Regions from separate parts of the Gottfriedia sp. NPDC056225 genome, predicted to be linked through region 1. Evidence: a T-box and tRNA genes for the amino acid it is inferred to sense, from the RefSeq annotation. Region 1 holds a T-box; the other holds one or more tRNA genes.
What was found. A T-box is a leader RNA that pairs with one kind of tRNA and senses whether it is charged. The one in region 1 lies ahead of ACFCYN_RS14115 (glycine--tRNA ligase), so its partner is inferred to be a tRNA-Gly.

Region 1 (15,126 bases):
CGCTTTTGAACTTGCTATATTATAATTTAGTTTCACCAAGGTATTTTTCTTAAATATCTTGATTAGCTCTTTTTTTGAATCTTTGTCATTCATTATACTTTTTACATAATTTTGAAGTTCACTTATAAAATCCATACTGAACCCTCTATTCGATATTAATTTAAATCATACTCGGTTATCTTTCATATGGAGATTGCGATCAACAAATAATTAGAATATATGTTTAAAAAAAGACATTGATTTTATCAATGTCTTTTTTTAAAGAAAACACTTTGTATAGTTATTCATATATTTGAATAACTATACAAATTTTACAGAAACATCTTTTTCACATTAACTATTGTAAATTCACTTTAATTGTTGTAAATTCATCTTAAATATTGTACTTTCACATTAAATATTGTAAATTCACACTAAGTTTTGTCATTTTACAACAATTTAACTACAGTGAATCAGCAGTTTTTTCAAACATTACACTTTGCTCAATTAAACCACATGCTCCACATTGAACTAAATACTCAGGTCCTTTATATGGAACAAAAAATGGATCTAATCCACCTGAAATATATTCTTCTTGTTCGATATCTCCGCTTTGAGCATTTAATTTAACAGCTTTTGGATTTTGTTCAATTAAATAAAATCTACTTTTGTTTGTTTTACAGCGTGGACATGCTAATTTATGCATATTTTTCACCTCATATTTTATTCATATAAAGTTACTTTTCCAATAATTTACTTTTTTTATGCATTTTAATTTGCACTTAATTTTCCTTCAAATACGATTCTTCTTCCGGTTGGTTCGATTTCTACTTTTCCGTTTACCATTTGCTCTGAAAAGATTGGAACTTCCATTCTTTTAACCGGTGTATACCCTTCTTTTTGCATTCTTTCTATACAATCATTAATTGTTTCGTTTTCAAATACTTCAAATTTTTTCTTACTCATTTAATTCCCTACTTTCTTATCATTTTAAACATCAGACTTTTAATATAGTAAAAAACCTTACTTTCATTTGAGAGTAAGGTTTAATATGACTACAATTAATCGCGAAGCCTTGAAATAAATCGAAGAGCTTCAATATAAACCCAAATTACAGTGACTAATAAACCAAATGCACAGTACCATTCAAATTCTTTTGGTGCACCTTGTTTAACGCTACTCGTAATTAAATCAAAATCTAAGAATAAATTAAGTGAAGCAATCACAAGAATAGCTAAACTTACAAATATTCCAATTGGTCCAGATTGTTGGATATATGGAATCGGAACATGGAAAAGCTGTAGAACCATTGTCATTAAATAAAATAATAGAACACCAATCGTTAGACCAAATACAATTGATCTAAAGCGATGTGTTACTTTTACAAGTCCAGTAGCGTAACAGATCAACGTTCCAGCAATGATTGCAATCGTTAATAAGACTGCTTGTAATACTATCATTCCGTAGGTTGCTTCATAGACTGCTGAGATATTTCCAATTAATATTCCTTCAACTGCTGCGTAGATTGGTGTAGTAATTGGAGCAATTCTTGGTGAAAAAGATGTTACGAATCCAAGTATTAGTCCAACGATTAAACATCCAATAAACACTTTCGAATTAAGTGTACCTGTAGAAGTTAAATAAAAAGAGTATCCAGCTGTTGCGATTAATAATACTAATGCAATGATTGTTTTACTAATTGTACCACCTAGTGTCATTGCTTGTGCTGAATATCTTGATTTTGATAAACGTTCAGAATTTAAGATAGGATTTGAACTCCTCATTTAAAGTCCTCCTTTATTTTATACCTTTATTTTACCATTTTTAGTAAATTTCTTAAACTTTAAACAAGCTTTAGTAAAATATATGAAAAAAGATGCCCAAAAGGACATCAGATTTTCAATAATTAAATTAAAATTTAACCTTATTTGCTAAGAATGATTGTAGTTCACTAATTGCAACACGAGTTTGTTCCATTGTGTCACGGTCACGAACTGTTACTTTTCCATCCTCAATTGATTCGAAATCGTACGTGATACAGAAAGGAGTACCGATTTCATCTTGACGTCTATAGCGTTTTCCAATTGAACCCGTTTCATCGAAGTCAACATTAAAGTCTTCTGCTAATGCAGCAAATACTTCTTGTGCATTTTCAGATAATTTTTTAGATAATGGTAAAATCGCTGCTTTATAAGGTGCTAATGCAGGATGTAGACGCATTACTGTACGAGAAGTACCATCTTCTAATGCTTCTTCATCATAAGCATCAATTAAGAATGCTAATGTTACACGGTCAGCACCTAATGATGGTTCGATACAATATGGAACGTATTTTTCATTTGTGATTGCATCATGATAAGTGAAATCTTCAGTTGAATATTCCATATGTTGTTTTAAATCATAATCTGTACGAGACGCGATGCCCCATAGTTCGCCCCAACCAAATGGGAATTTATATTCAAAGTCAGTTGTCGCATTACTATAGTGTGATAATTCATCTGCACTATGTTCACGTAAACGAAGGTTTTCTTCGTTCATACCTAAAGCTAAAAGCCATTTATTAGCAGTTTCTTTCCAATAGTTATACCACTCTAGCTCTTCACCAGGCTTACAGAAGAATTCAAGCTCCATTTGTTCAAATTCACGAGTACGGAACGTGAAATTTCCTGGAGTGATTTCATTACGGAAGCTTTTACCAATTTGAGCAATACCAAATGGAACTTTCTTTCTCATAGTACGTTGAACATTTTTAAAGTTTACGAAAATACCTTGAGCTGTTTCAGGACGTAAGAAAATTTCATTTGTGCTAGATTCAGTAACACCTTGGAATGTTTTAAACATTAAGTTAAATTGACGAATATCTGTAAAGTCATGGCTACCGCAATCAGGACATGCGATTTTATGTTCTACAATTAACTTCGCCATTTCTGAAAATGGAAGACCATCAACGATAATTTCCATTCCTTTTTCATCAAGTGCATTTTCAATTAATTTATCAGCACGATGACGAGCTTTACAATTTTTACAGTCAATCATTGGATCATTAAAGTTTCCAATATGACCTGAAGCTTCCCATGTACGTGGATTCATTAAAATTGCAGCATCTAATCCAACGTTATATGGACTTTGCTGAACGAATTTTTTCCACCAAGCTTTTTTTACGTTATTTTTTAATTCTACACCAAGTGGACCATAATCCCACGTATTTGCTAAACCACCATAAATTTCAGAACCTGGGAATACAAATCCTCTGTGTTTAGCGTGACTTACTACGACATCCATCGATTTTTCTGACATTTCATTTGCCTCCAATTTTCAATTGTTTTTTTGAAAATGTAAGAATGAAATAAAAAAGCTCTCATCCTTAGGCATTTTCAGCCTAGGGACGAGAGCTGTATATGCACCCGCGGTTCCACCCTAGTTGACAATTAAAAAAATTGTCCACTTTAAGAATTAACTCAGGAATGCCTTTCGCTAAAGGTTTTGATTGAGCTCCCACTATCCTCAATTCGCTAAGCAAAATAATCTTTAGTTACTTCTTTCCGTCAACGTTATATGTAATAAATAATATGTTGTTATTTTAACAAAGTGACAACTAGTAAGTCAAATATTATTATGATCAATTTAGTATTAAAAAATACGTCGAATTTTTTGAATATTTCTAGGAATATTCATGTAAAGATAAAACCTTTACAGTATGAACAATAATTGGTATGATAGAAAAGTTGTTTTATTTATATACCTATACTACCAGAAGGGAGTGCTAGTTTTGAGTAGCAGCATTTTTCTAAAGAAAAAGAAACGTTCAGCAGTATTGCTTGATAAACATCATTCCATTCGTTTATTAAAGACGAACAAAAAACGAATCGTGAACAAAAGAAATACCAAAATAAAAGGGTTCGAACAGTTATTAGTTAAAGAATTAAACGAAGAAATGATTTCAACTTCAAACAGTACGGTAAATGAAATTTCTGAAAATGTAAGTAATGTAGTGATCGAAGGACTTCCAGTAACATTTCTTCTAAAACTTGGAAAAGAGTTTTTCTCAGATTTAGAAGCAGTGAAGTACTATTATAATAGTAAACATGAAGATTTTTACAAGAATCGTAGTTTACTAGAGGAATCACTTCAATCTTCAATTAACAATGCTTCAAATGAAGATCAATTAAAAATTTCGGAATTTATTTCGAACAAATAATATTTAATAGTAAGAAGAGGATATCCTAACCATGATATGTTTAGGACATCCTCTTTTTTATTTTTCTGTAAGTACGAAAAATTGCAAAGATGTGCTGGGGTTTAATAATGACCGTAAATGACGGCTTTTTCAAAATTTAGTTTAAACCGCTAATTACTCAAACTTATCAACAAATGATTGGTTCTTTTTCAAACAAAAAAAGAGCTATCTTTATCAGTTTACCTGAGATAGCCCTTTTCCTTCAATTTTACCTTATTATCAAGCTAAATAAGCTTTTTTCACTTCTTCATCATTCATTAATGCCTTACCTTCACCAACCATTTGAATTTCACCTGTTTGTATTACGTAACCACGATGTGCGATTTGTAAAGCTTGGTAAGCATTTTGTTCAACAAGTAAAATGGTCATTCCTTGTTTGTTTAGTTGCTCAATGATTTCAAATATTTGTTCAACGATAATAGGTGCAAGGCCCATTGAAGGTTCATCAAGCATTAGTAATGATGGTCCCATCATAAGTCCCCTACCGATTGCAAGCATTTGTTGTTCTCCACCACTCATCGTACCACCTTTTTGACTTAGGCGTTCTTTGAGTCTTGGGAAGTAGTCAAATACCATTTCCATGCGGGCTGCGATTAGTTTTTTGTCTTTAACTGAGAAGGCACCCATTTCTAAATTTTCTTTTACAGTTAGTTTAGAAAAGATTCTTCTTCCTTCTGGTACATGTGCAATCCCCTTTAAAGCGATTTCATGAGATTGTAGCTTTACAATTTCTTCACCTTTATAAATCAGATTGCCTGATTTTGGTTTAACTTGCCCACAAATTGTTTTTAGAGTAGTAGATTTTCCAGCACCGTTACTTCCTATTAATGTTACAATTTCACCTTCATTTACTTCTATGTTAATATTTTTCAGTGCTTGTATACCACCGTAAAAAGAGTTAATATCTTTTAATTGTAATAGCGTCATTTTTTTCTTTACTCCTTTCACTATGCAGTAGTCACTGCACTTTTTCCTAAATAAGCTTCAATTACTTTTTGATTATTTCGAATTTCAAGAGGTTTACCCTCTGCAATTTTTTCTCCGTGATCAAGTACAAATAGATATTCCGAAATTTCCATTACAAGCTTCATATCATGCTCAATTAATACGATTGTTAAGTTTAGATCATCCCTCATTTGATAAATTAAATCAGTCAATTCTTTCGTTTCTTTCGGATTCATCCCTGCAGCCGGTTCATCTAAAAGTAAGATTCTTGGTTGAGATGCCAATGCACGAGCAATTTCAAGTCGTCTTTGTGCACCGTATGATAAACTTGATGCTTCCTCATTATAAACATCAGCCAATCCAACGTATTCTAACCATTTATACGCTTCTTTCATCGCCGATTTCTCTGCTTTTTTAAAGCTAGGTAAATGGAATAGTGTTGAAAAAACACCATATTTTAAATGCTGATGCATCCCGACCATAACATTTTCTAAAGCAGTCATACTATTAAACAAACGAATATTTTGGAATGTACGAGCTATACCTTTTTTATTTACTTTATGTGGTTTTAATCCTACTAAACTCTCATTACCCAGCAAAACTTCACCACTTGTTGGAGTATATACACCTGTAATCATATTGAAAAATGTTGTTTTTCCAGCCCCATTTGGCCCGATTACAGCTGTTATTGAACCCTCTTTTATATCAATATTTACATTATTAACAGCAGTTAAACCACCAAAGTTTTTCGTTAAATTCGTTGTTTTTAACATTTGATAACCTCCTTCCTAAAATGAAACTGAGCGTTGATTTTCTTCGACTACTTTTTGATCTAGATCTACTACATCCTCTTTTGGAACAATCTTATTTTTGGCAGGTAATAATCCTTTAGGCCTAAAGATTGCTACAAGTACTAAAATCAGTCCAAAAATCATACGTTGCATTTTAGAAGGTGATAGAGCTGGTGGTAGGTTAATTACTCCATCTAATGTTAATTGGTTTAAATAATTTGTAACTTCTGTTAAAACTTGTAGATTTAAAATTGTAACAAGTGCTGCTCCAAGAATTACGCCTGGAACGCTACCCATTCCGCCCAGAATTACCATTACTAGGATCGTAATTGATTCAAGTAATGTAAAGCTTGTAGGGTCAATGAACATTTGCTTTGCAGAGAATACTACACCCATCATTCCTGAGAAAGATGCTCCAATTGCAAACGCAATTAATTTCGTTCGTACTAAGTGGATACCAGACGCTTGTGCTGCGATTTCATTTTCACGTACTGCTTTCCAAGAACGCCCAAGCTTAGAATCTTGTAATCTAGTAACAGCTAAAATAACGATTGCTAAGACAACTAGTACGACATAATAAAATTGTCCTGAATTACTAATCTCAAATCCAAAAATTGTAGGTGCTGGAATAGATGAAATACCTTGTGCTCCTCCAGTAATATTTATTGGTCGATCTAAGTTATTAAATACAATACGAATAATTTCTCCAAAACCAAGTGTTACAATCGCTAAGTAATCACCTTTTACTCGAAGTACAGGAATACCTAATAATACACCCGCGATTGCTGCAATAATTCCGCCGATTAGAATGAACACCCAAAATGAATTTCCTGAAAAAGGAAGAAAATCAAAATGTAAGAAATTCGTTACTTGTTTGGTAGAAAAAATTGCATAAGTATATGAACCGATTGCAAAGAATGCAACGAATCCTAAATCTAATAAACCTGCTAAACCAACTACTATATTTAATCCAAGTGCCATTGCAACATAAATTCCAACTAAAGTGGCTACACCCATATATGATTCAAATGCTGTCCCTTGTGATGCAACATATGGCATAATCACAGTTAAAACTAGTATTCCAATGCTCCACTTTAATTTGACTGGAAAATTAGTCTTATATAATAAATAAAGTGAGAACAGGATTAATAGAAATGCTGTTACGGATTCTTGCAAAAAGTATAATCCTAATGATGTAACAACGATATACGCTCCTAAGAAAATTCCTTGTAGTTTATTTGATTGTTTTAACCCTTCTAATAAGCTCTTCATCTAATTCACCTACACTTTCTCAGCTACAGGTTTACCTAATAAACCTTCTGGCTTGAATATTAGAACTAGAATTAAAATTCCAAACGCAAATACATCTTTATATTCTGATGGGAAAATGCCATGTGTCAAAGTTGATAAATTTGTTGCTGCAAATACTTCGATTACACCGATTAATAAACCACCAAACATTGCACCACGGATATTTCCAATTCCTCCTAATACTGCTGCTGTAAATGCTTTTAGACCTAAAATAAAACCGATGTACGGATCAATTGTGTTGTACTGTAATGCGAATAACACACCAGTTGCACCACCCAATCCAGAACCTAAAAAGAATGTTAACGAGATGACTTTGTTTACGTTTACAGACATTAATGATGCAGTTTCACGATCTTGAGCAACTGCACGCATTGCTGTACCCCATTTTGTTTTATTGATGAAGTAATCTAATGAAATCATCATTACTACTGCAACAACTAAAATAATGATTGATGCTGATTTAATTTGTGCATTCCCAAATGAAGAAAAGATTGAACTAGTTTTAATTTGGTGTTGTCCTGAAAATAATGATGGGCCAGTAATAATGTAATTTCCTTCTTTTAATTCAGCAATAAAACGGACGATATCTTGAAGTAAAAATGAAACACCAATTGCTGTAATTAATGTAATTAACTTTGGTGCTTTTCGTAATGGGCGATACGCTACTCTCTCGATCCCCATGCCTAGAAATCCAGTTGCTACAGATGCAATAATTAAAACGATTGCTAATACGATAATTGCAGGTAAACTACTTAATAAACCTAATCCAGTAAAAGTAATTAATACCGCAGTACCAATAAACGCACCCGCCATGAATATTTCACCATGTGCAAAATTAATTAGTTCTAATATCCCATAAACCATCGTATAACCGAGTGCAACGGTTGCGTACACTGCTCCTAAAACAAGACCGTCTATTAGTACTTGAGGTAGTGTTTGGATTACTTCATTCATGTATGAGACCTCCTATATATAAATAATGTAGTTTAATTCTTATTAACTTCCAAAATCTTACAATTTTCTCATCTTATTGAGAAGAAAAGAGTATCCCGTAAAACGTGATACTCTTTTCTTTTTTTTCACCACTTTGCTTCCCTCGTATTAGTAGGCTATGTTACTAATTATGGTTTAGTTACTTCGCCTTCTTGAGTACCAGGATATTTAGCTTCTTTAAACGTATAGATAAATACTTTCGCGTATTTGTTGTCCCCTTTATCGTCAAAACCAACCTTGGTTACTACACCATCATAATCTTGGATCGCACGTACGGCCTTTTCAACTTGTTCGCGAGATGGAGTTTTTCCTTTATTATCGTTGATTGCATTTTTTAATCCTTCCAATAATACACCAGCAGAATCATATCCGTATGATGAGAAAGATTCAATATTTTTATTAAATTTAGATTTATAAGCATCTGCAAATGCTTTCCCTTTATCTGTTTTTAACGTGTCACCAGCTACTGAAGTATAATAGAAGTTTTTAACTGCATCTCCAGCAATATCAACTAAACCTGAAGAGTCCATTCCATCGCCACCCATGAATGGGATGTTTAATCCTTTATCACGAGCTTGTTTTAATAAAATTCCTCCTTCAGCATAAAGTCCACCGAAGAATACTAAATCAGGCTTTTTCGCAATCACATTATTTAATACACCGTTAAAATCTTTATCACCAACTGAGATACCCTCTTCACCTAAAATTTTCGCGCCTAATTTTTGAGCAGCAGCTTTAAATTCATTTGCTAAACCTGTTCCATATGGCGTTTTATCTTGAATGATGAAAATATTTTTAGCTTTTAATGTCTTCACAGCAAAATTTGCACCAGCAGGACCTTGGAAATCATCACGAGCACAAATTCGGTTAACTACTCCTAATCCACGGTCAGTTACTTCATTTGCAGTATTTGAAGGAGAAACCATTACGATATGGTCTTTCTCATACTTTAGAGAAGATGGAATTGCTACACCTGAGTTTAAGTGTCCAACAACACCAAGGATTTGATTGTCTGAAGCTAACTGCTCTGCATTCGCTACACCTTTCTTTGGATCTCCTTGATCATCATAAGGAACAATCTTTAAATCAAAGCCCAATTTTTTGAAAGCTGCTTTTTGATCCTCTAAAGCAAGTTGAGCTCCAAGCTTAATGGACTCCCCTAAAATTGCGTTATTCCCAGATAATGGGGTATTTGTCGCAATTTTAATAACCTGATTCCCATCCTTTGAACTATTCCCACAACCTGCTAAAATACCAGCCGTTAACGAAACTGAAGCTAAAATTGCAAAACCCTTCTTAAAAACCATATGTACGCCCCCTTAATAACCTATTTTTTGAAAATTTAAAATTCTTAAGAAAATAGTAAGCTATATTTTTTCGTTAGACAAGTTCTTTTGATTCAAAATATTTCGACAATTCTGTCGATTAACTGTTTTTTTAGACAATTATTACCATTAAAATTTCATTAAAATTGATTTTTTCTTATTTTCATAACGTAAAATTGTAAGATTTTAATGTGTTTTGCTAGTTTACTAAGAAAAAATTGTTTTTCTAAAATCATTATCTATTTTTCGACAAATTCGACAAAAAAGAAGTAATTTATAGTCATTAAAATTGACAAATAAGCGATCACTATCTATAAATTAAGGCAGATTGCTAGTCAAAAACTCTCTAGAAACAGCAATGGGGTATTTTTTGTTGGGGTTTTCACTTAGAGTAGATTTTCCGATCAACTTTATAGATAGTTAATAGATTTCTTCACTTTTTTAGTCGGTTTAGTAAGAATTAGAGCAAATTTATTAAATTTATATTTTGTGCATCTGCATTTGAAGCATTTGTAATGTAGAATACCCTTACCGGTATAGGAAATTTCTTATCATATTTGTGATGCTAGTCAATTTAATTACAGTTTCACTAATTTTATTTGCACATTCCTCATGTTTATTTGCAGTTCCCGAATCCTTATTTGTACATTCAACTGTTTTATTTGCACCCGGACCTTAATTTGCAGTTACCAAAACCATATTGCACTTGTCACATTTTTATTAGCAGTTCGACCTTATGTCAACTACTCTTCTTTTAAATAGAGTCTACAAATAAAAAAAGGATGTCCCTAAGTAACACTTTTAGGACATCCTCTTCTTCTCTAATTATTTTCTTCTTTTTTGTATCGAATAATGGTCTTTATATCACCAGAATCATCTGTATCCATAATGAATGATCCATTGCTATACTGATCACTATTTCTTAGATCAGTTGGGTCTATCGTTTCAAATTGTCCAGACTTACTTAGCAATGCAAACATATCATTTTGATTAACTGCGTATACGCCAATTAATAAATGAGGATTGTTTTTTAAGTCTCTTAATACTTTAACGCCTCGTGTACCTCTTGAACTTTGAGGAATTGTATCGAGTTTCATTTTTTTAATGGCTGCTCGATGTGTTGCACAGAATATTTCTTTCACTTCTTCACTTATAATGTCTGCTGATACAACAATATCATTTTCTTTTAAGTTAATTCCTTTAACTCCGCCAGCTCTTAAGCCTTGAATACTTATTTCTTCTACATTAAATATCAATGTGTATCCAGCGCTAGTCGCCAATAATACTCGGCTTGTTTCCGAGGTAACTCCTGCAAAAATTAATGCATCATCGGATTTAATCGACATTCCGACTAGTGGTTTCGAGTAGCGTTGAACTTTTAACTGTTGAATGCTTGTACGTTTTACAATTCCATTTTTTGTTACAAAAAGAATAAACTCTTTATTTTCTTCAAAATTATTCACAACTGTTGCAGAAAGTATTGATTCGTCGCGTTCAATTGGAATAATGTTCGCAACGTGTTGCCCCATATCTTTCCATCTGATATCTTGCATTTCATGAATTGGTAAGTATAAATAATTACCTTTTGAAGTAAATAGAATCAGCGTATCTGTTGTTGTACTTTCCACTTGATATATTAAACGGTCGCCTTCTTTCATACCGTAATCTTTTCCATTTGAGGCAGAAAAAGATCTTGGGCTTGTTCGTTTAACGTATCCTTCGCTAGTTACTGTCACAATGACATCTTCTTGAGCAATTATATCTTCTCTAGCAATTTTAATTTCTTCAATCGCTCCTTGAATTGTAGAACGTCTGTCATCTGCATATTTTAATTTGATTTTTTTCAAATCTGTTTTTATAACGGATAGTAGCTTTGTTTCACTGTTAAGAATTGCTTCAAGTTGTTTAATTTTCTTATCCAACTCGTCAGCTTCTTCTTGTAATGCAGTAATATCTGTATTTGTTAAACGATATAACTGTAACATAACAATTGCTTCAGCTTGTAGTTCAGTAAATTCGAATTGAGCGATTAACTTGTCTTTTGCATCACGTTTGTCATTTGCAGAACGGATTGTTGAAATCACTTCATCTAAAATTGATAGTGCCTTCATTAAACCTTCAACAACATGTTGACGAGCTTTCGCTTTTTTCAAATCAAACTTTGAACGGTTTGTAATTACTTCTTTTTGATGCTCTATATAAGCATCAAGAATAGCAGGTAAAGACATTTGTTTAGGTGTTCGATTATAAATCGCAACCATATTAAAGTTATAAGGTATTTGAAGTTCAGTATTTTTATATAAATAATTTAAAATTGCTTCATTATTTGCATCTTTCTTTAATTCGATAACAATGCGTAGACCAGTACGATCTGTTTCATCACGCACTTCAGTAATTCCATCTACTTTACGATCAAGACGAACTTCATCCATTTTCTTTACTAAATTCGCTTTATTAACTTCTGAAGGAATTTCTGTAATGATTAGTGCTTGTTTTCCACCACGAATATCTTCAGTGTGAACACGGCTGCGAATGATGATTTTACCTTTTCCAGTTTCATATGCTTTTTTAATCCCATCTACACCTTGAATAATCCCTCCAGTAGCAAAATCAGGTCCGTGGATTACGGTCATTAAATCATCTACTGAACAGTTTTTATTCTCAATACGCATAATTGTCGCATCGATTACTTCGCCAAGATGGTGCGAAGGTATTTCAGTTGCGTAACCTGCTGATATTCCTGTACTACCGTTAACTAGTAAATTTGGAAACATAGATGGTAAAACAACTGGTTCCATACTAGTGTCATCAAAGTTAGGAACAAAATCTACTGTTTCTTTATCAATATCTCTTAACAATTCACTTGCTATTGCTGATAATCTAGCTTCGGTATAACGCATAGCAGCTGGTGGGTCTCCATCAATACTACCGTTATTTCCATGCATTTGAACTAATACATTTCTTAATTTCCAATCTTGACTAAGTCGCACCATCGCATCATAAACAGAAGTATCACCATGCGGATGATAATTACCAATAACATTACCGACTGTTTTAGCCGATTTACGGTATGGTTTGTCTTGTAAGTTACCTTCAACATGCATTGAATATAATATACGTCTTTGTACAGGCTTTAATCCGTCACGGGCATCAGGTAATGCCCTCTCTTGAATAATATATTTACTATAACGACCAAAACGGTCACCTAATATGTCTTCTAAAGGGATATTATATAATTTTTCCGATGATTGCATCAGACATTGCTCCCTTCTGAATCTACTTCAACTTGTTCATTGTCTAAAATTTTATCCTCTTCATCTAAATCAAATACTACATTTGATTCAATCCACTTACGTCTAGGTTCTACTTTATCACCCATTAGTGTTGTTACACGACGATCGGCTCTTGCAGCATCATCAATTTTCACTCGAATAAGTGTTCTAGTTTCTGGATCCATTGTTGTATCCCAAAGTTGGTCAGCATTCATCTCACCAAGTCCTTTGTATCGTTGAATCATATATCCTTTACCAACTTTTTTGATGGCATCTTGTAGGTCTACTTCAGACCAAGCATACTCGATTACTTCTTTTTTTCCAGTACCTCTACTTACTTTGAACAAAGGAGGTAAGGCAATATAAACTTTACCAGCTTCTACTAATGGCTTCATATAACGGTAAAAGAATGTTAATAAAAGTACTTGTATATGCGCTCCATCTGTATCAGCATCGGTCATAATGACAATTTTGTCATAATTAACATCTTCAATTTCAAAATCACTACCTACTCCTGCTCCAATTGCATGAATAATTGTATTAATCTCTTCATTTTTCATGATGTCCGCTAATTTCGCTTTTTCAGTATTGATTACTTTACCACGTAAAGGCAAAATTGCTTGGAAGCGGCGATCTCGTCCTTGTTTTGCACTTCCACCTGCTGAATCACCCTCAACTAAGTATAATTCATTCTTCTGTGGATTACGTGACTGAGCAGGAGTAAGCTTACCACTTAATGATGTTTCTGAACGCTTTCTCTTTTTACCACTTCTTGCTTCTTCACGCGCTTTTCTTGCTGCTTCTCTAGCTTGATACGCTTTTATAGATTTTTTAACTAACGAAGTCGCTATATCTGGATTTTCTTCGAGAAAATATGCTAGTTGATCAGACACCACTGAATCAACAGCTGACCTTGCTTCACTTGTACCTAATTTACCTTTTGTTTGTCCTTCAAATTGAAGGATTTCTTCAGGAATTCGTACAGATACAATAGCAGCTAATCCTTCTCTGATATCCGCTCCATCTAAATTTTTATCTTTTTCTTTTAATAGATTAACTTTTCTTGCATATTCATTAAATGCTCTCGTTAAAGCTGTTTTCGCACCAACTTCATGAGTACCACCGTCTTTTGTACGAACATTATTTACGAAAGAAAGCATCGTTTCTGAATATCCGTCATTAAATTGGAACGAAAATTCAACTTCAATTTTATGTTGCAGTCCTTCAAAGAATACAACTGGATGCAGTGCTTCCTTTTCTTCATTTAAATACGCTACAAACGCTTCGATACCGTTTTCATAATAAAACTCTTCGAAAGTATTATGGCGTTCATCTTTAATTGTTATTTTTAAGCCTTTTAATAAAAAGGCAGACTCTCTCAGTCTTTCACATAAAGTATCAAAGTTAAAATTTGTCGTACTAAAAATTGTTGGATCCGGTTTAAAATGAATCGTCGTACCAGTTCTTTTCGTCTTACCAACGATTTCTAGTGAAGTGGCAGGTTTCCCACCATCTTCAAAACGCTGTTTAAAAATTGTTCCTTCACGGTGAATTTCTACTGTTAACCATTCTGATAACGCATTAACTACTGATGCACCTACCCCATGTAGGCCACCACTAGTTTTGTAGCCACCTTGTCCGAATTTACCGCCTGCGTGTAGAACAGTTAAAATAATTTCAGGAGTCGGTTTCCCCATTTTGTGCATACCAGTTGGCATCCCACGCCCATGGTCTCTAACACTTAAGCTATGATCCTTATGAATAATCACATCTATTTGAGTACCGTGCCCAGCTAATGCTTCATCTACAGAATTATCTACGATTTCATAAACTAAATGGTGCAGACCTCTACTATCAGTGCTGCCAATATACATTCCAGGTCGTTTACGTACAGCTTCTAAACCTTCTAGTACCTGTATCGCATCTTCATTATATGTTGTATCATTCTTTGCCAACACCATTTCTCCTTTCTAACTAAAAACCTATATAAGAACATCTGTTCCATTATATCATAATATAAATAAAATGTTTCTTCTAATCGTTCATGTTAATGGTTTTTTTCCTAACTTACAAGTCGAACACGAAAAAAATTTATAGAGCATGGTGAAAAAACGGGAGAAGAAGTTATAAAATTTCTTTAATCTTTCTATACCTGCTCCATGCCTTCCGTTAAAAAAACTCACTGCTTTTACAGTGAGTTTTTTTAACGGACTATCTGGTCATTGCATGTTCTACTTTTATACAACGATCCATTATGACAGTTTTACCATTCT
Region 2 (15,126 bases), on a different contig from region 1:
AAGCATGAAGCCCCCCTCAAGATGAGATTTCCCATAGCGTTAAGCTAGTAAGACCCCTGAGAGACGATCAGGTTGATAGGTCAGAGGTGGAAGCGTGGTGACACGTGGAGCTGACTGATACTAATCGGTCGAGGACTTAACTAACAAGTTTGATAATGACATTATCTAGTTTTGAAGGTACAAAAATTATTATAAAAAACTTTTGAAAAAGCATTGACTTTTAAATGAGATTTGATATAATAATTAATGTCCTTAAGGAATTGAATCAAGTGATGATAGCGAAGAGGTCACACCCGTTCCCATACCGAACACGGCAGTTAAGCTCTTCAGCGTCGATGGTAGTTGGGGGTTTCCCCCTGTGAGAGTAGAACGTCGCTTGGTTCTTGATTATTCCGCAGTAGCTCAGTGGTAGAGCACTCGGCTGTTAACCGAGTGGTCGTAGGTTCGAATCCTACCTGCGGAGCCATTTTGGAGAGCTGTCCGAGTGGCCGAAGGAGCACGATTGGAAATCGTGTAGGCGGGTAACCCTGTCTCAAGGGTTCAAATCCCTTGCTCTCCGCCATATAACTCAGGACAAATATAATGGCCCGTTGGTCAAGCGGTTAAGACACCGCCCTTTCACGGCGGTAACACGGGTTCGAGTCCCGTACGGGTCACCATTTTATTACGGAGGATTAGCTCAGCTGGGAGAGCACCTGCCTTACAAGCAGGGGGTCGGCGGTTCGAGCCCGTCATCCTCCACCATATCTTTAAAATTTATCAATACTCTTATTATAGCGGGGTGGAGCACGAACGAATATGCTTCGAAGGAATTACTTCAGCATACCAATCGAGCCGCTACTTGCATAAACATCCTGAGATTGGGATGGTCTTAACGAAATAAACTTCATGGATCTAATTAAAATAGTATCCACATTATCGCGGGGTGGAGCAGTCTGGTAGCTCGTCGGGCTCATAACCCGAAGGTCGCAGGTTCAAATCCTGTCCCCGCAACCAAATGGTCCCGTGGTGTAGCGGTTAACATGCCTGCCTGTCACGCAGGAGATCGCCGGTTCGATCCCGGTCGGGACCGCCATTTAAGTTGGCTCGGTAGCTCAGTCGGTAGAGCAGAGGACTGAAAATCCTCGTGTCGGCGGTTCGATTCCGTCCCGAGCCACCATATTAAATATCATAATTTGCCGACTTAGCTCAATTGGTAGAGCAGGAACGAATAAGCTTCGTAGCAAAGCTTCAGCGTACTTGTTGAGAAGCATCTTGAATCACTTACTGAGACAAGGACGATTAAGAGTTGAATTGATTAAGGCAACGTATCAAATTTAAGATATATAATTTTATTAAGCCGACTTAGCTCAATTGGTAGAGCAACTGACTTGTAATCAGTAGGTTGGGGGTTCAAGTCCTCTAGTCGGCACTCTTTAACCGGAGGGGTAGCGAAGTGGCTAAACGCGGCGGACTGTAAATCCGCTCCCTGTGGGTTCGGCGGTTCGAATCCGTCCCCCTCCACCATTTATTTATAGGGGCATAGTTTAACGGTAGAATAGAGGTCTCCAAAACCTTTGGTGTGGGTTCGATTCCTACTGCCCCTGCCAAATAATACTATAATGGCGGTCGTGGCGAAGTGGTTAACGCATCGGATTGTGGTTCCGACACTCGTGGGTTCGATTCCCATCGGTCGCCCCATTTAAATTATAATAATGATTTCTCAAGTGAGTAATAAAATTAATATTAAATTGAATATAGTATAATAAGTTCTTAATTAATGGGCTATAGCCAAGCGGTAAGGCAACGGATTTTGATTCCGTCATGCCCTGGTTCGAATCCAGGTAGCCCAGCCATTATGCGGAAGTAGTTCAGTGGTAGAATACAACCTTGCCAAGGTTGGGGTCGCGGGTTCGAACCCCGTCTTCCGCTCCAAATTATGGCGGTATAGCCAAGTGGTAAGGCAGAGGTCTGCAAAACCTTTATCATCGGTTCAAATCCGGTTACCGCCTTTTAATTTACTTCTGCCGGGGTGGTGGAATGGCAGACACACAGGACTTAAAATCCTGCGGGGGTTGACCCCGTGCCGGTTCGAGTCCGGCCCTCGGTATCAAAAAAACCTCTTACAAATGTAAGAGGTTTTTGTTTAGGGAATTTTTAGCTCTTTCTCTTGGAGCATATCGCACTGATACGAAGTTGTTGAGGAACGTTTCTAAACTCAAAAATACGAACAATATTTGAACTATGTTGATAAAGTTGTGAACTTCGTTGATATATTGCGTATTCTCGTTGATATACTTTTTTAGCCACTTAATTCTGGGGAAAACCAGCTTAATTATCGTAGATCCGGCTCAATTATCGCCAGCCCTAGCTTTATTCCAGTTTTAGATTGGACAATTTGACTTTCATATATTATAATTAATTTATAAATTTTGGCGGTGTGGTGGAATGGCAGACACGCCTGACTCAAAATCAGGTATCTTCACGGATGTGCAGGTTCAAGTCCTGTCACCGCTATATTGAAAACAAGGAAAAGGGTTTTGCAGAAATGCAGAACTCTTTTTTTGATTTAAAAAGTTTAATTATTGTAATACGCATAGTTCTAAACTAATATCGCATTCAGTGTAAAAAATAAGGCAGCGACTATCTCAATGGTCGCTGCCTATCTTTATTAATTTATCTCTGCAGCTCTCACTGCATTTTAACAAATTTAGTTTTTTTCTTTGCATTGTACCAATCATAGTTATTTTCTTTTGTTTTCCTCTTATTCGCTAAAGCAACTACTAAACCAGTTGTTGCTACTAACAGACTAGCTGCTGCTACTTTAAAAGTAAATTGCTTTGCATTTTTTAATTTCTCATTATTGTAGCGATCAAGCTCCATCAGTGTATCCTGTGTAAAATCAATTCTGTCATTCGTTTCTTCAATTAAACTACAGACACCTTCTAAACTTTCAACTAGCGGATCTTTTTCTTCAATTGCCATAGTATCTGTCATAACAACTCTCCTCCTATTTTTACCTTATAATAGAAGAATTCTATGGGATAATTGGCGATACCTTTATTCAAATTTCTACAAATCTTTCAAAATCTCTTATATAAGCTCAATAATGTTTTGATTAGTATTAGTTCATGTATTTGATACAACGTTCATTTCCGAGAAGAAATTGGATAGCAGCTACTTAATTAACATACTTGTTTCGACAAAATTTGCATTTATTCTTGAATATATGACATATTTATGATAAATTTAATTACAAGTTCATTAAAAACCTACTAAATACTTATTACATTTGTATTAGTAGCTTAGCACTTATAACTTGATAACAACGCAGTGTATTGATTCAATGAAGAACGATACATTGCGTTTTTTTATATTTAAAAAGAATTTTAAAGAAAGCTTTTGTGTCATAATTAGATAAATAATTAATTTTCTGACTAGAATAGAAAATATAATTTGTAAATTAACAGGCAGTTAGGTGATTCTTGTGAATATTAAAGAATTTCAAAAGGAATTGATTTCATATAGTAAGGAAATTGGAATAGATAAGATTGGTTTTACGACTGTTGATCCGTTTTTAACATTAAAGAGTCGTTTGTATAATCAGCAGGAATTAAATTTTCAATCGGGTTTTGAGACAAAGGATATTGAAAGAAGGGTAGATGCTAGAAAGATTATGACAGAAGCAAATTCAATTATTGCAATTGCTTTAGCATATCCTTCTAAGTTGAAAAATCCTCCTAAAAGCAAAAAAGGTTCTACAAGAGGTATATTTTGTAGAGCTTCTTGGGGCGAGGATTACCATATAGTAGTTAAAAAGAAATTACTACAGCTTGAGTCATTTATTTTATTGCATTATCCAAATGCAAAGGTACAGTCGATGGTCGATACGGGTGAGTTAGTAGACCGAGCTGTAGCAGAGCGTGCGGGGTTAGGTTGGAGCGCTAAAAATTGCTCTATTATTACTCCAGAATTTGGTTCATATGTATATTTAGGAGAAATGATTACTTCTTTACCCTTTGAGCCGGATACACCTATTGAGGATCAATGTGGGGAGTGCACAAAGTGTATAGATGTATGTCCTACAAGTGCTATTGTTTCACCAGGTCAATTGAATGCTAAGAATTGTATAGCATTTTTAACTCAAACAAAAGAAATGATTCCTGTTGAGTTTCGAAAAGAGATTGGAAATCGTATATATGGTTGTGATACTTGTCAGACTGTATGTCCTAAAAATAAAGGCGTTAATTTTACTCATCATGCAGAGATGGAAGCAGATGCTGAGTCTGTTAAACCCTTATTACGTTCAGTATTAAAGTTGAGTAATAGAGAGTTTAAAAGTAGGTTTGGTCAAATGTCTGGGTCATGGAGAGGAAAGAATCCTATTCAGCGAAATGCTATTTTGGCATTGGCCCATTTTAAAGACGAATCAGCAATAGAGGATTTAAAACAATTAGCAAAAAAAGATGTGCGGCCTGTAATCAGAGGAACTGCTATCTGGGCTATTTCAGAAATAGAAGGAGAGGACGGTACTCCTTTTATCGAAAGTTGTTTACAATATGAGGAAGACGAGATTGTTTTAAATGAAATTAATGCTATTCTTTCGAAGTAAAGAATAATGAGTGGTATAATCTCCTATTTTTCAACATCGTATAGAATATAAATAAATGTTGAAAAGGGGGATTATCTTGTTTAATCGCGACCTTTTAGAGCGTTATTTAAAAAAAAGATTACAGCTTTATTTTGGTGAAGGACAAAGAAGCCATCTTATTCAAGAGCAAGAATATCAGACGATTCAACGTAAAGTTGAACTATATAATAAGCGTAATGTTTCTTTAGTAAAGGTATATGGAAACCTCGAGGTTAGCAATCTTTGGAGCGAAAATGACATAACGTATATTAATTATACTTTGCATACTAGATATTTTTTAAAGCAAACTGATTTATATTTTGAAGAAGATCAAGAACAAAGACAAATGGCGATTGAAAAAGAAGAGATTTTATATGATATCGCCTTTCCAGTTGATTATCATCTTGAACCCTTTGAAGTCGAGGAAGAAGAAGACATAGCTGAAAGTGAGTCATCTGATCGAAATAGTGGATATAACCGATTTAATGCTGTTAAATATGCTGAAACATGGTGGGATGGCCATAATAAGGAATATCCTTTGTATGCCAATGATTGCACTAACTTTATATCCCAATGCTTAAGGGCTGGTGGAGTTAAAATGGTTGGAATGCCAAAACCTGGAGTAGGTTGGTGGTATAGAAATCATTCGAACAGTAGTTATAGCTGGAGAGTTGCACATGCGTTAAGGCGATTTCTGCCAAATGCTAAAAGTGAAATTAAGGCAGAAGAAGTGTCTTCTCAAATGCAGCTTTCATTAGGAGATATTATTGTATATGATTTCGAAGGTGATGGTGTTTGGAATCACTGTACAATTGTCGTTGCTAAGGATGAAAATGGTGAACCATTAGTGAATGCACATACTGTTAATAGTCGTAAAAGATATTGGTCATATTATGACTCAACTGCTTTTACAGAGAATATAAAGTACAAGTTTTTTCATATAATTGATGGTTTTTCTAATGCTCCGATGGAATAATACCTTATTAATAATGAATTTGGTATAATAGAGAGCATTGAAACAATATAGAGGTGAAAGAGATGGGAATACACGTTGTATTATATCAACCACAAATTCCAGCAAATACAGGGAATATTGCACGTACTTGTGCAGGAACTGATACAAGTTTGCATTTAATTCGTCCATTAGGATTTTCAACTGATGATAAAATGTTAAAAAGAGCTGGACTTGATTATTGGGAACATGTAGATATTCATTATCATGATTCCTTAGATGATTTATTTGATAAATATAAAGATGGAAAGTTTTATTTTATTACTAAATTTGGCGAAAAAACTTATTCTAACTTTGACTATACAAATTTAGATGAAGAAATTTTCTTTGTATTTGGTAGAGAAACTACAGGTCTTCCAAAGGAATTAATTGAAAAAAATATGGAAACTTGTTTACGTATACCGATGACAGATCATATTAGATCTCTAAATTTATCAAACACTGCTGCAATTTTAATTTACGAAGCTTTACGTCAGCAAGATTTTCGCGAATTGCTAAAAGTAAAGGATTATACGAAATAATAAACAAAAGTCACCTTAAATGGTGATTTTTTTTTTTGCATTTAACTTTAATGTAACTTAATTAAAAGACTAATCAGCAAAAAAAGATGCTTCCATAAAAACGGCTAAAATAAATTAAGATCCGTTTTTAGAAGCATCCTTTGAAATATTATCGGTTTTTCAGTCCAGGTCTGTCATTATATCCAGCTGCGAAAATTGCTGTCAAGAATGATGCTGTAACTAATAAAATTAATACTAGTCTCATCAGTATGTATCCTCCCAATTGAAAAATTCCCAATACCCTAAACTTATTATACAAAAAAAACGTAGAATTATGAAAGGAAATTTATCAAACTAGATTCAAATGAAGGACAATTACGCTTGCTACTAATTTTCTTTTAAAAAATCTAATAGCCCACATATAAAAATAAGAATAATCCATTCAAAATACTGTAAAGCAATTTACTATGATTGCTGTGTTAGAAAGGTACATTCATGCTCCCAAATAATAGCGATTATCTATACTACTAATCGTAAGAAAGGAAATGATCCGTTCTTAGAATCTCGTGACTTTAGTCATAATACGTTCAACAGATTAGAAAGTGATAAAATATATTTTCCTAAAGAAAGATATAGCATGAGTACGGACATCCTTGCATATCCTTTAATAATCTCTCTTACAGATGAGAAGAAGGAGGTACTTGTCCATGGATATTTTAAAGAAACTTGAGCAGCACCGGGACATGGAACAAAGACTGAGATGGGAAGGCACTTTTGCTGAGTATCTTGAAATGTTAAAAGAAGAGCCATTGGTTGCACAAACTGCACATTCTAGAATTTATAATATGATTAAAGACGCAGGTATTGAAGAAGTTAATGGTAAAAAAACCTATAGTTTCTTTAATAACAACCTATATGGATTAGAAGAAGCTTTAGAGAGGCTCGTGGAAGAATACTTCCATCCCGCTGCCAAGAGATTAGATGTAAAAAAACGTATTTTATTATTAATGGGTCCTGTAAGTGGTGGTAAATCTACACTAGTTACGATGTTAAAGAGAGGCTTAGAATCTTATTCAAGGAATGATCAAGGTGCAATCTACGCAATTAAAGGTTGCCCGATGCATGAAGATCCATTGCATTTAATTCCTAACCATTTGAGAGATGACTTTTTCACTGAATATGGAGTTCGAATTGAAGGAAATCTTTCACCTTTAAATTTAATGAGACTTGAACAAGAGTTTGGTGGAAGAATTGAAGATGTTATGGTAGAAAGAATTTTCTTATCAGAGGATCGTCGGGTTGGAATAGGTACCTTTAGTCCATCAGATCCTAAGTCCCAAGATATTGCAGACTTAACAGGTAGTATTGATTTTTCCACAATTGCTCAATTTGGATCGGAATCAGATCCACGTGCTTATCGATTTGATGGTGAATTGAATAAAGCTAACCGGGGAATGATGGAATTCCAAGAGATGTTAAAATGTGATGAAAAGTTTTTATGGCACTTACTATCCCTGACGCAAGAAGGTAACTTTAAGGCAGGGCGTTTTGCATTGATTTCTGCGGATGAACTAATCATTGCACATACGAATGAAACAGAGTACAGATCCTTTATTAACAATAAGAAGAATGAAGCGCTACACTCGCGTATTATTGTAATGCCAATTCCGTACAATTTAAGAGTAAGTGAAGAAGAGAGAATTTATCAAAAAATGATCTCTGAAAGTGATGTTTCAAATGTTCATATTGCTCCACATACATTACGTGTTGCAGCAATGTTTACAATTCTTACTCGTTTAAAAGAACCAAAACGAGGAGATATTGATTTAGTGAAGAAGATGCGTTTATATGATGGTGAAATGGTAGAAGGCTATAACACGGTTGATTTAGAAGAACTGAAGAAGGAATATTTAGATGAAGGTATGCATGGTATCGATCCACGTTATGTAATTAACCGTATTTCATCTACAATTATTCGAAAAGAGATTCCATCCATTAATGCGTTAGATGTTTTACGTTCATTAAAAGATGGATTGGATCAGCACCCTTCAATTTCAAATGAAGACCGTGAAAGATATATGAACTTTATATCAATCGCACGAAAAGAATACGATGATATAGCGAAAAATGAAGTTCAAAAGGCTTTCGTGTACTCATATGAGGAGTCTGCTAAAACATTGATGGATAACTATCTAGATAATGTTGAAGCTTATTGCAACAAGAATAAGCTGCGTGATCCTCTAACTGGTGAAGAAATGAATCCAGATGAGAAACTAATGCGTTCGATTGAGGAGCAAATTGGAATTTCTGAAAATGCGAAGAAAGCATTCCGCGAAGAAATCTTAATTCGAATTTCAGCATATGCTCGAAAAGGAAAACGTTTTGATTATAATTCACATGAAAGATTAAAAGAGGCAATTCAAAAGAAACTTTTTTCAGATTTAAAGGATGTTGTAAAAATCACGACATCCACAAAAACGCCGGATGAGCGTCAGTTAAAGAAAATTAATGATGTAGTTAGTCGTCTAATTGATGAGTATGGATATAACTCATCATCAGCAAATGAATTATTACGCTATGTAGGCTCATTACTAAACCGATAAAATGTTTAAGCGGCTATCTATTAGATAGCCGTTTTCTTTTGCAATTCAAATCGTTTATCCTATAATTATAATAATCAATAATAGAAGGGTGAGTAGCGTTTATGAAAAGAATTCAACTAACTGAAGGTCTTGAGTTTTCACAAATAATCCATGGTTTATGGCGCTTAGGCGAATGGAATATGACATCCGAACAATTAGTAGCGTTTATAGAAGAGTGTATCGAATTAGGCATTACAACTTTTGATCATGCCGATATTTATGGAGGATATACTTGTGAAGAAATTTTTGGAAAAGCTTTAGCATTAAAACCGGAGCTAAGAGAAAATATTCAAATCATTACTAAATGTGGCATCAAGTTAAAATCATCAAAATTTCCGGAATTGAAAATGAATCATTATGATACTAGTAAAGAACATATTTTGATGAGCGTTAACAATTCTTTGAAAAATCTTCAAACGGATTATATCGATTTATTATTAATACATAGACCAAATCCTTTTATGAATCCAAAAGAAGTAGCTGAAGCATTTAATCAGCTTCATGCAGAAGGTAAAGTACGTCATTTTGGAGTATCAAACTTTTTACCATCTCAATTTAATGCATTACAAGCTCACCTTGAAATGCCTTTAGTAACTAATCAAATTGAAGTTTCACCGATGCAATTAGAGCATTTTGATAAGGGAACAATTGATTTATTACTTGAAAAAGAGATTGCTCCGATGATCTGGTCTCCACTAGCAGGTGGTCAAATTTTTACAAGTCAGTCTGAAGCTGCGGTACGTGTGCGAGCGATGCTTGAAGAAATTTCTAGTGAGATTGGTGCAAATTCAATTGATGAAGTAATGTATGCATGGCTATTAGCTCATCCTGCTAAAATGATGCCAATCGTTGGTTCTGGTAAAATTGAACGTGTTAAAGCAGCTGTTGAGTCTACAAAATTGAATATGACAGCGGAACAATGGTTAAGAATTTATGTAGCTGGTATGGGGCATAATTTACCATAAAAAAAATAAGTGGAGAACTTTTTCTAGTTTTCCACTTATTTTTTGTTTTTTTTAGTTCAATATTGTGTAATTTTTCTGACAAAAATTGATTAAAATTTTTATATAAATATATTTAATTTTAAGGACTCGTCCTATTTTCTGAAAAAATGGGTGTAAAATTTAGAAGAAACATTGTCAATTATTGTGTCCTTCTGCATATGATAGAGTAATCCATAAAAAAGGGTAGAAAATCACCTACCGAATTAGTTTATGCAAATGTGTATTACTGTGTGACGATTTTTTTATTTTTACAAATAAATCAAAACAAGTAAGGGAGGGAAAGAAAATGAGTAATGAAAATAATGAACATGAACAAAAGCATAATTTTACCATTTCACAGGAAGACTGGACCCTCCATCGTAAAGGACACGATGACCAACAGCGACACCAAGAGAAGGTACAAGAGGCGATAAAAAAGAATTTAGCCGATTTAATCACAGAAGAAAGCATCATAATGTCAAACGGACGCGATGTAGTAAAAATTCCAATTCGGTCACTAGATGAGTATAAGATTAGATACAACTATGATAAAAATAAACACGTTGGTCAGGGTACTGGAGACAGTAAAGTTGGCGATGTAGTAGCAAGAGATGGTTCACAAGGTGGCCAGCCGCAAAAAGGTGCTGGTAAAGGGCAAGGCGCAGGAAAAGAATCAGGTGAAGATTATTATGAGGCAGAGGTTTCACTAATGGAATTAGAGGAAGCTCTTTTTAGTCAGTTAGAATTACCTGATCTAAAAAGAAAAGAACAAGATTTAAACACAGTGGAAAACATTGAATTTAATGATATTCGAAAAACAGGTTTAATGGGTAATATTGATAAAAAGCGAACAATGATGTCTGCATTTAAACGTAATGCCATGAGTGGTACACCGTCATTCTATCCTATATCACCAGAAGACTTAAAATTCCGCACATGGAACGAAATTAGAAAACCTGAATCTAAAGCCGTCGTACTTGCAATGATGGATACGAGCGGAAGTATGGGCTTATGGGAAAAGTATATGGCACGTAGCTTCTTCTTTTGGATGACTAGATTTTTAAGAACAAAGTATGAGTCTGTAGACATTGAGTTTATCGCGCATCATACAGAAGCTAAAGTAGTGACAGAAGAAGAATTTTTCACAAAAGGAGAAAGTGGAGGAACAATCTGTTCATCTGCATATCGAAAAGCATTAGAAGTTATTGAATACAAATATTCACCTGAAAGATACAATATTTATCCATTCCATTTCTCTGATGGAGATAACTTAACATCTGATAATGCTCGCTGTGTAAAATTAGTTCAAGAATTAATGAAAGTTAGCAATATGTTTGGTTATGGGGAAGTAAACCAATACAATCGACACTCTACACTAATGTCCGCGTATAAAAACATTAACGATGAAAAATTCCGCTACTACATCCTAAAACAAAAATCAGATGTTTTCCATTCGATGAAGAGCTTCTTCAAACAAGAATATGAGAAGGCAGCGAAATAATTACTTGAAAATAGTTTTAAAAGATGTACGAATAGAATTGTAAGTGAAAAACAGAAAAGCCCATTATAGGGTTTTTCTGTTTTTTGTTATAACTAGCAATAGATGAGTCATTAATGTAAAGATAGCATGTAAATTGTCCTGAATTCACTAAATAGAAAGAATGTTTACTTGACTAAAATGGAGGCTTTGGATGGCTTACCTATTTCTATGGTAGAACCTTTCAGCTAGGCATTTTTGAAAATTTATTCTATAATTAGTCGGTCACCCAGCAATGGTTGATTGGAAAACTAATAACGTTTCTTGGTATTTTTAAATTAGTTTACGGTAGAGTCAAAAAGGTCAGACTTGAAGTATCCAAATTTATATGAACCAGATGCACCAAAAAAATATATAATATTGGTTTTAATTGAACAAAATTCTTAAAGGTGTGTGAAAACAATGCTAGAAGAGATATTGATGCAAGTCCAAAAAGGCACTTTAAGTATTACAGAGGCGAAAGAAAAGTTAGCAACATATGAGAATTTGGGTTTTGCTAAAGTCGATCATCATCGGAAGAATCGTCAAGGGTTTCCAGAAATAATTTATGGGGAAGGGAAAACGAAAGATCAAATCCTTTCCATTATGAAAGCAATACTATCAAAAGGAGATAGTGTATTAGTTACACGAATTTCAAAAGAAAAAGCAGATTATATTCTTCTTGAGCATCCTGAATTTATTTATAATGAAACAGCACAAATACTTTTCTGGAAAGTTAACAAAAATGAAAAAGAAGGGTATCAGGGATACATAGCAATTGTTTGTGCAGGTACTTCAGATCTAAAAGTAGCAGAGGAAGCAGCAGTAACAGCTGAAGTATTAGGAAGTGAAGTTCGCCGTTTTTATGATGTTGGTGTTGCAGGCATTCATCGCTTATTTGATAATATTGAGCAGATTCAACAGGCGACTGTCTCAGTAGTCGTAGCAGGAATGGAAGGTGCCCTTCCGAGTGTAGTTGGCGGACTCGTTTCGCATCCGGTAATTGCAGTTCCAACAAGCGTTGGCTATGGTGCAAATTTTAATGGATTATCAGCACTTCTTACAATGTTAAATTCATGCGCATCTGGCATAAGTGTTGTAAATATAGACAATGGGTTTGGTGCTGGATACAATGCTGTACTAATAGATAATATAAAAAAGGGGGTCGAAAGAGATGAAAACTCTTTATATTGATTGTTTTTCCGGAGTAAGTGGTGATATGTTCATTGGAGCCCTCCTAGATGCCGGTACAGATCCAAATTTGTTAGAGAAAGAATTAAAAAAGCTAAATTTTGAAGATGAATATCAATTAACCTGGAAAAAAACCGTGAAAAATGGGATTACAAGTACTAAGTTTGATGTAGTGCTAACAGCCAAAGAACACGTTCACGACCATGAACACGATAATGAACATACTCATGATCACGGACATACTCATGATCACGGACATACTCACGATAATGAACATACTCATGATCACGGACATACTCATGATCACGGACATACTCACGATAATGAACATACTCATGATCACGGACATACTCACGATAATGAGTATATTCATGATCACGGACATACTCACGATCATGAATATACTCATGACCATGGACATATTCACAACCACGCTCACCAACATCGTTCATACAGTGATATTGTAAAAATGATTGAATCATCTGAATTAACTCCCGCAGTTAAATCTACTTCATTAAAAATCTTTCGGAAAATTGGTGAAGCGGAAGGACGTATTCATGGTATGCCATTAGAAAAGGTTCACTTCCATGAAGTAGGTGCAGTCGATTCTATTATTGATATTGTCGGAGCTGCAATTTTACTTGAACAATTAGAAATAAAGAGAATCAAGTCTTCAGCAATTCCTGTAGGTACAGGAAAAATACATATTGATCACGGTATTTATCCAGTTCCTGCACCTGCTACACTAGAAATATTAAAAGGTGTACCAATCGAACAGAGCAATATAAGATTTGAACTTACAACCCCGACAGGCGCAGCGATTATAGCTGTGCTAGCAGATGAATTTTGTACGATTCCGTCAATGAAAGTAAATTCAATTGGATATGGTGCTGGAACAAAAACTTTTAAAAATCATCCAAACGTACTTCGTGTCATCATCGGAGAATAAGTAATATTACAGAAATAAAGACTATAATCAACTAATTAAAGGTGTCTTATAAATAAAATGGACGCAACTAAATTAATGTTTATTTCTATATAAATTAGTATAAGAGGTGTATAAAAGTGGTATCTCACCCACATAACAATGAACATATAGATGATGAAATGATCAAGATGGAAGTAAATCTTGATGATATGCCAGGGGAATGGCTTGGCTATGTGATGGATTTACTTTTCGAAGCTGGGGCAAATGATGTATTTTATACACCCATTTATATGAAAAAAAATCGACCAGGAGTTTTGCTACAACTTCTTTCATCTCGTTCTAGAATTCACAAAATGAAAGAAATATTGTTTAAAGAAACAACCACATTAGGTGTTCGATATTATCCATTAACTGTACATCGACTGGAAAGAAAATTTAAGAGCGTTGAAACAATGTGGGGACCTGTAACGGTCAAAGAAGGATACTTTGAAGGTAAACTCACACAAAGAGCTCCAGAGTATGAGGATTGTAAAGAAATCGCCAAACTTCATAATATACCTATAAAACAAGTATATGAGCAGGTTTGGGTAAAATCGGAACTTGTTTAAGGAAAAGTTAGAAATGCGGATAAAGGTGTAGACCTTTATCCGTTTTATTTTTTCAAAAACTCGCATCATGTACGCGGTAATTATAAACCTCCTACTAGTTCATACCAACATGATATAATTAACTTGAAAAAAACTGTTGAAAAAAGAAGCAAAATAAAGAGTTGTTTTCTATTGACAAGATTATTATGAGAATATAAAATGAAAACGTTACTAAAACGTTGAAATTATCAACAGTTAAATTATTTTTTGAATATTTTTAAACAATATATATATGTTGTGTTGCAATATCGTAACTGCTTCTATCTGACTGTGACGCTAAAGTAATGGATTTACATTTTAAAATTTTAAAGTATCTGATATAAATTCTATATTTTAATTTAAAATGAAAGCACTTTCAATGTAAAAGGCAAGAAAGGCGCTATAATTGATGCGTGTTTATAATTAACATACAAATAGTATTATTTTGCATCATTTTTATAGAGCAAACAAAAAAACAAATATAAAGAAGAAGGACAAGGGGGAAAAATAGATGCCTTTAGTAATAGTAGCAATAGGGGTATTGTTGTTAATCATTTTAATCATGGGCTTTAAACTAAATACATTTGTTTCACTAATAATGGTTTCATATGGTGTAGCTTTAGCATTAGGTATTCCTTATACTGATGTTGCTAAATCGATTGAAAACGGTATAGGGGGGACATTGGGGCATATTTCATTAATATTTGGTATGGGTGCGATGCTTGGAAAGTTAATAGCTGATGCAGGTGGTGCGAACCGTATTGCTGTAACCTTAATAGACAAATTTGGAGAAAAAAGAATTCAATGGGCTGTTTTATTTGCTTCATTAATATGTGGTATCGCATTATTCCTTGAAGTTACTATTGTATTATTAATTCCAATTATTTATTCAATTGCAAAAGAATTAAAAATTTCGATTGTACACTTGGGACTTCCTATGGTTACAGCTGCGTTAGTTACTCATGCATTCTTGCCACCACATCCAGGGCCCACTGCTGTAGCTTCTGAATATGGTGCTAATATTGGATTAGTTTTAGTTTATGGAATAATTGTTGCTATTCCAACTGCTATTTTAGCTGGTATTTTATATCCGAAACTTGCTAAAAAGATTGTTCCAAC

Region 2: it has a tRNA-Gly gene. The T-box ahead of ACFCYN_RS14115 (glycine--tRNA ligase) is inferred to sense a tRNA for this amino acid. The anticodon was not compared.

Annotation. Positions count from the first base shown of each region.
Region 1 covers NZ_JBHJTJ010000020.1:14,148-29,273, reverse strand. Annotated here, with positions in the region: gene ACFCYN_RS14135 (hypothetical protein) at 1-135, opposite strand, end outside; gene ACFCYN_RS14130 (DNA alkylation repair protein) at 443-685, opposite strand; gene ACFCYN_RS14125 (NETI motif-containing protein) at 751-945, opposite strand; gene ACFCYN_RS14120 (Bax inhibitor-1/YccA family protein) at 1,041-1,763, opposite strand; gene ACFCYN_RS14115 (glycine--tRNA ligase) at 1,891-3,276, opposite strand; T-box leader at 3,358-3,537, opposite strand; gene ACFCYN_RS14110 (hypothetical protein) at 3,749-4,177, shown strand; gene ACFCYN_RS14105 (ABC transporter ATP-binding protein) at 4,436-5,143, opposite strand; gene ACFCYN_RS14100 (ABC transporter ATP-binding protein) at 5,164-5,934, opposite strand; gene ACFCYN_RS14095 (branched-chain amino acid ABC transporter permease) at 5,950-7,224, opposite strand; gene ACFCYN_RS14090 (branched-chain amino acid ABC transporter permease) at 7,234-8,217, opposite strand; gene ACFCYN_RS14085 (branched-chain amino acid ABC transporter substrate-binding protein) at 8,385-9,563, opposite strand; gene parC (DNA topoisomerase IV subunit A) at 10,403-12,835, opposite strand; gene parE (DNA topoisomerase IV subunit B) at 12,835-14,808, opposite strand; gene ACFCYN_RS14070 (CoA-binding protein) at 15,065-15,126, opposite strand, start outside.
Region 2 covers NZ_JBHJTJ010000047.1:2-15,127, forward strand. Annotated here, with positions in the region: partial or broken rRNA gene ACFCYN_RS21010 (23S ribosomal RNA) at 1-144, shown strand, start outside; rRNA gene rrf (5S ribosomal RNA) at 266-381, shown strand; tRNA gene ACFCYN_RS21020 (tRNA-Asn) at 392-466, shown strand; tRNA gene ACFCYN_RS21025 (tRNA-Ser) at 471-562, shown strand; tRNA gene ACFCYN_RS21030 (tRNA-Glu) at 585-659, shown strand; tRNA gene ACFCYN_RS21035 (tRNA-Val) at 669-744, shown strand; tRNA gene ACFCYN_RS21040 (tRNA-Met) at 920-996, shown strand; tRNA gene ACFCYN_RS21045 (tRNA-Asp) at 1,000-1,075, shown strand; tRNA gene ACFCYN_RS21050 (tRNA-Phe) at 1,084-1,159, shown strand; tRNA gene ACFCYN_RS21055 (tRNA-Thr) at 1,339-1,411, shown strand; tRNA gene ACFCYN_RS21060 (tRNA-Tyr) at 1,422-1,506, shown strand; tRNA gene ACFCYN_RS21065 (tRNA-Trp) at 1,516-1,589, shown strand; tRNA gene ACFCYN_RS21070 (tRNA-His) at 1,605-1,680, shown strand; tRNA gene ACFCYN_RS21075 (tRNA-Gln) at 1,761-1,835, shown strand; tRNA gene ACFCYN_RS21080 (tRNA-Gly) at 1,840-1,914, shown strand; tRNA gene ACFCYN_RS21085 (tRNA-Cys) at 1,921-1,991, shown strand; tRNA gene ACFCYN_RS21090 (tRNA-Leu) at 2,006-2,089, shown strand; tRNA gene ACFCYN_RS21095 (tRNA-Leu) at 2,414-2,496, shown strand; gene ACFCYN_RS21100 (hypothetical protein) at 2,671-2,976, opposite strand; gene queG (tRNA epoxyqueuosine(34) reductase QueG) at 3,467-4,591, shown strand; gene ACFCYN_RS21110 (amidase domain-containing protein) at 4,668-5,585, shown strand; gene trmL (tRNA (uridine(34)/cytosine(34)/5-carboxymethylaminomethyluridine(34)-2'-O)-methyltransferase TrmL) at 5,648-6,142, shown strand; gene ACFCYN_RS21120 (PrkA family serine protein kinase) at 6,829-8,724, shown strand; gene ACFCYN_RS21125 (aldo/keto reductase) at 8,826-9,728, shown strand; gene yhbH (sporulation protein YhbH) at 10,054-11,247, shown strand; gene larB (nickel pincer cofactor biosynthesis protein LarB) at 11,686-12,456, shown strand; gene larC (nickel pincer cofactor biosynthesis protein LarC) at 12,437-13,402, shown strand; gene larC2 (nickel pincer cofactor biosynthesis protein LarC2) at 13,519-13,989, shown strand; gene ACFCYN_RS21150 (gluconate:H+ symporter) at 14,519-15,126, shown strand, end outside.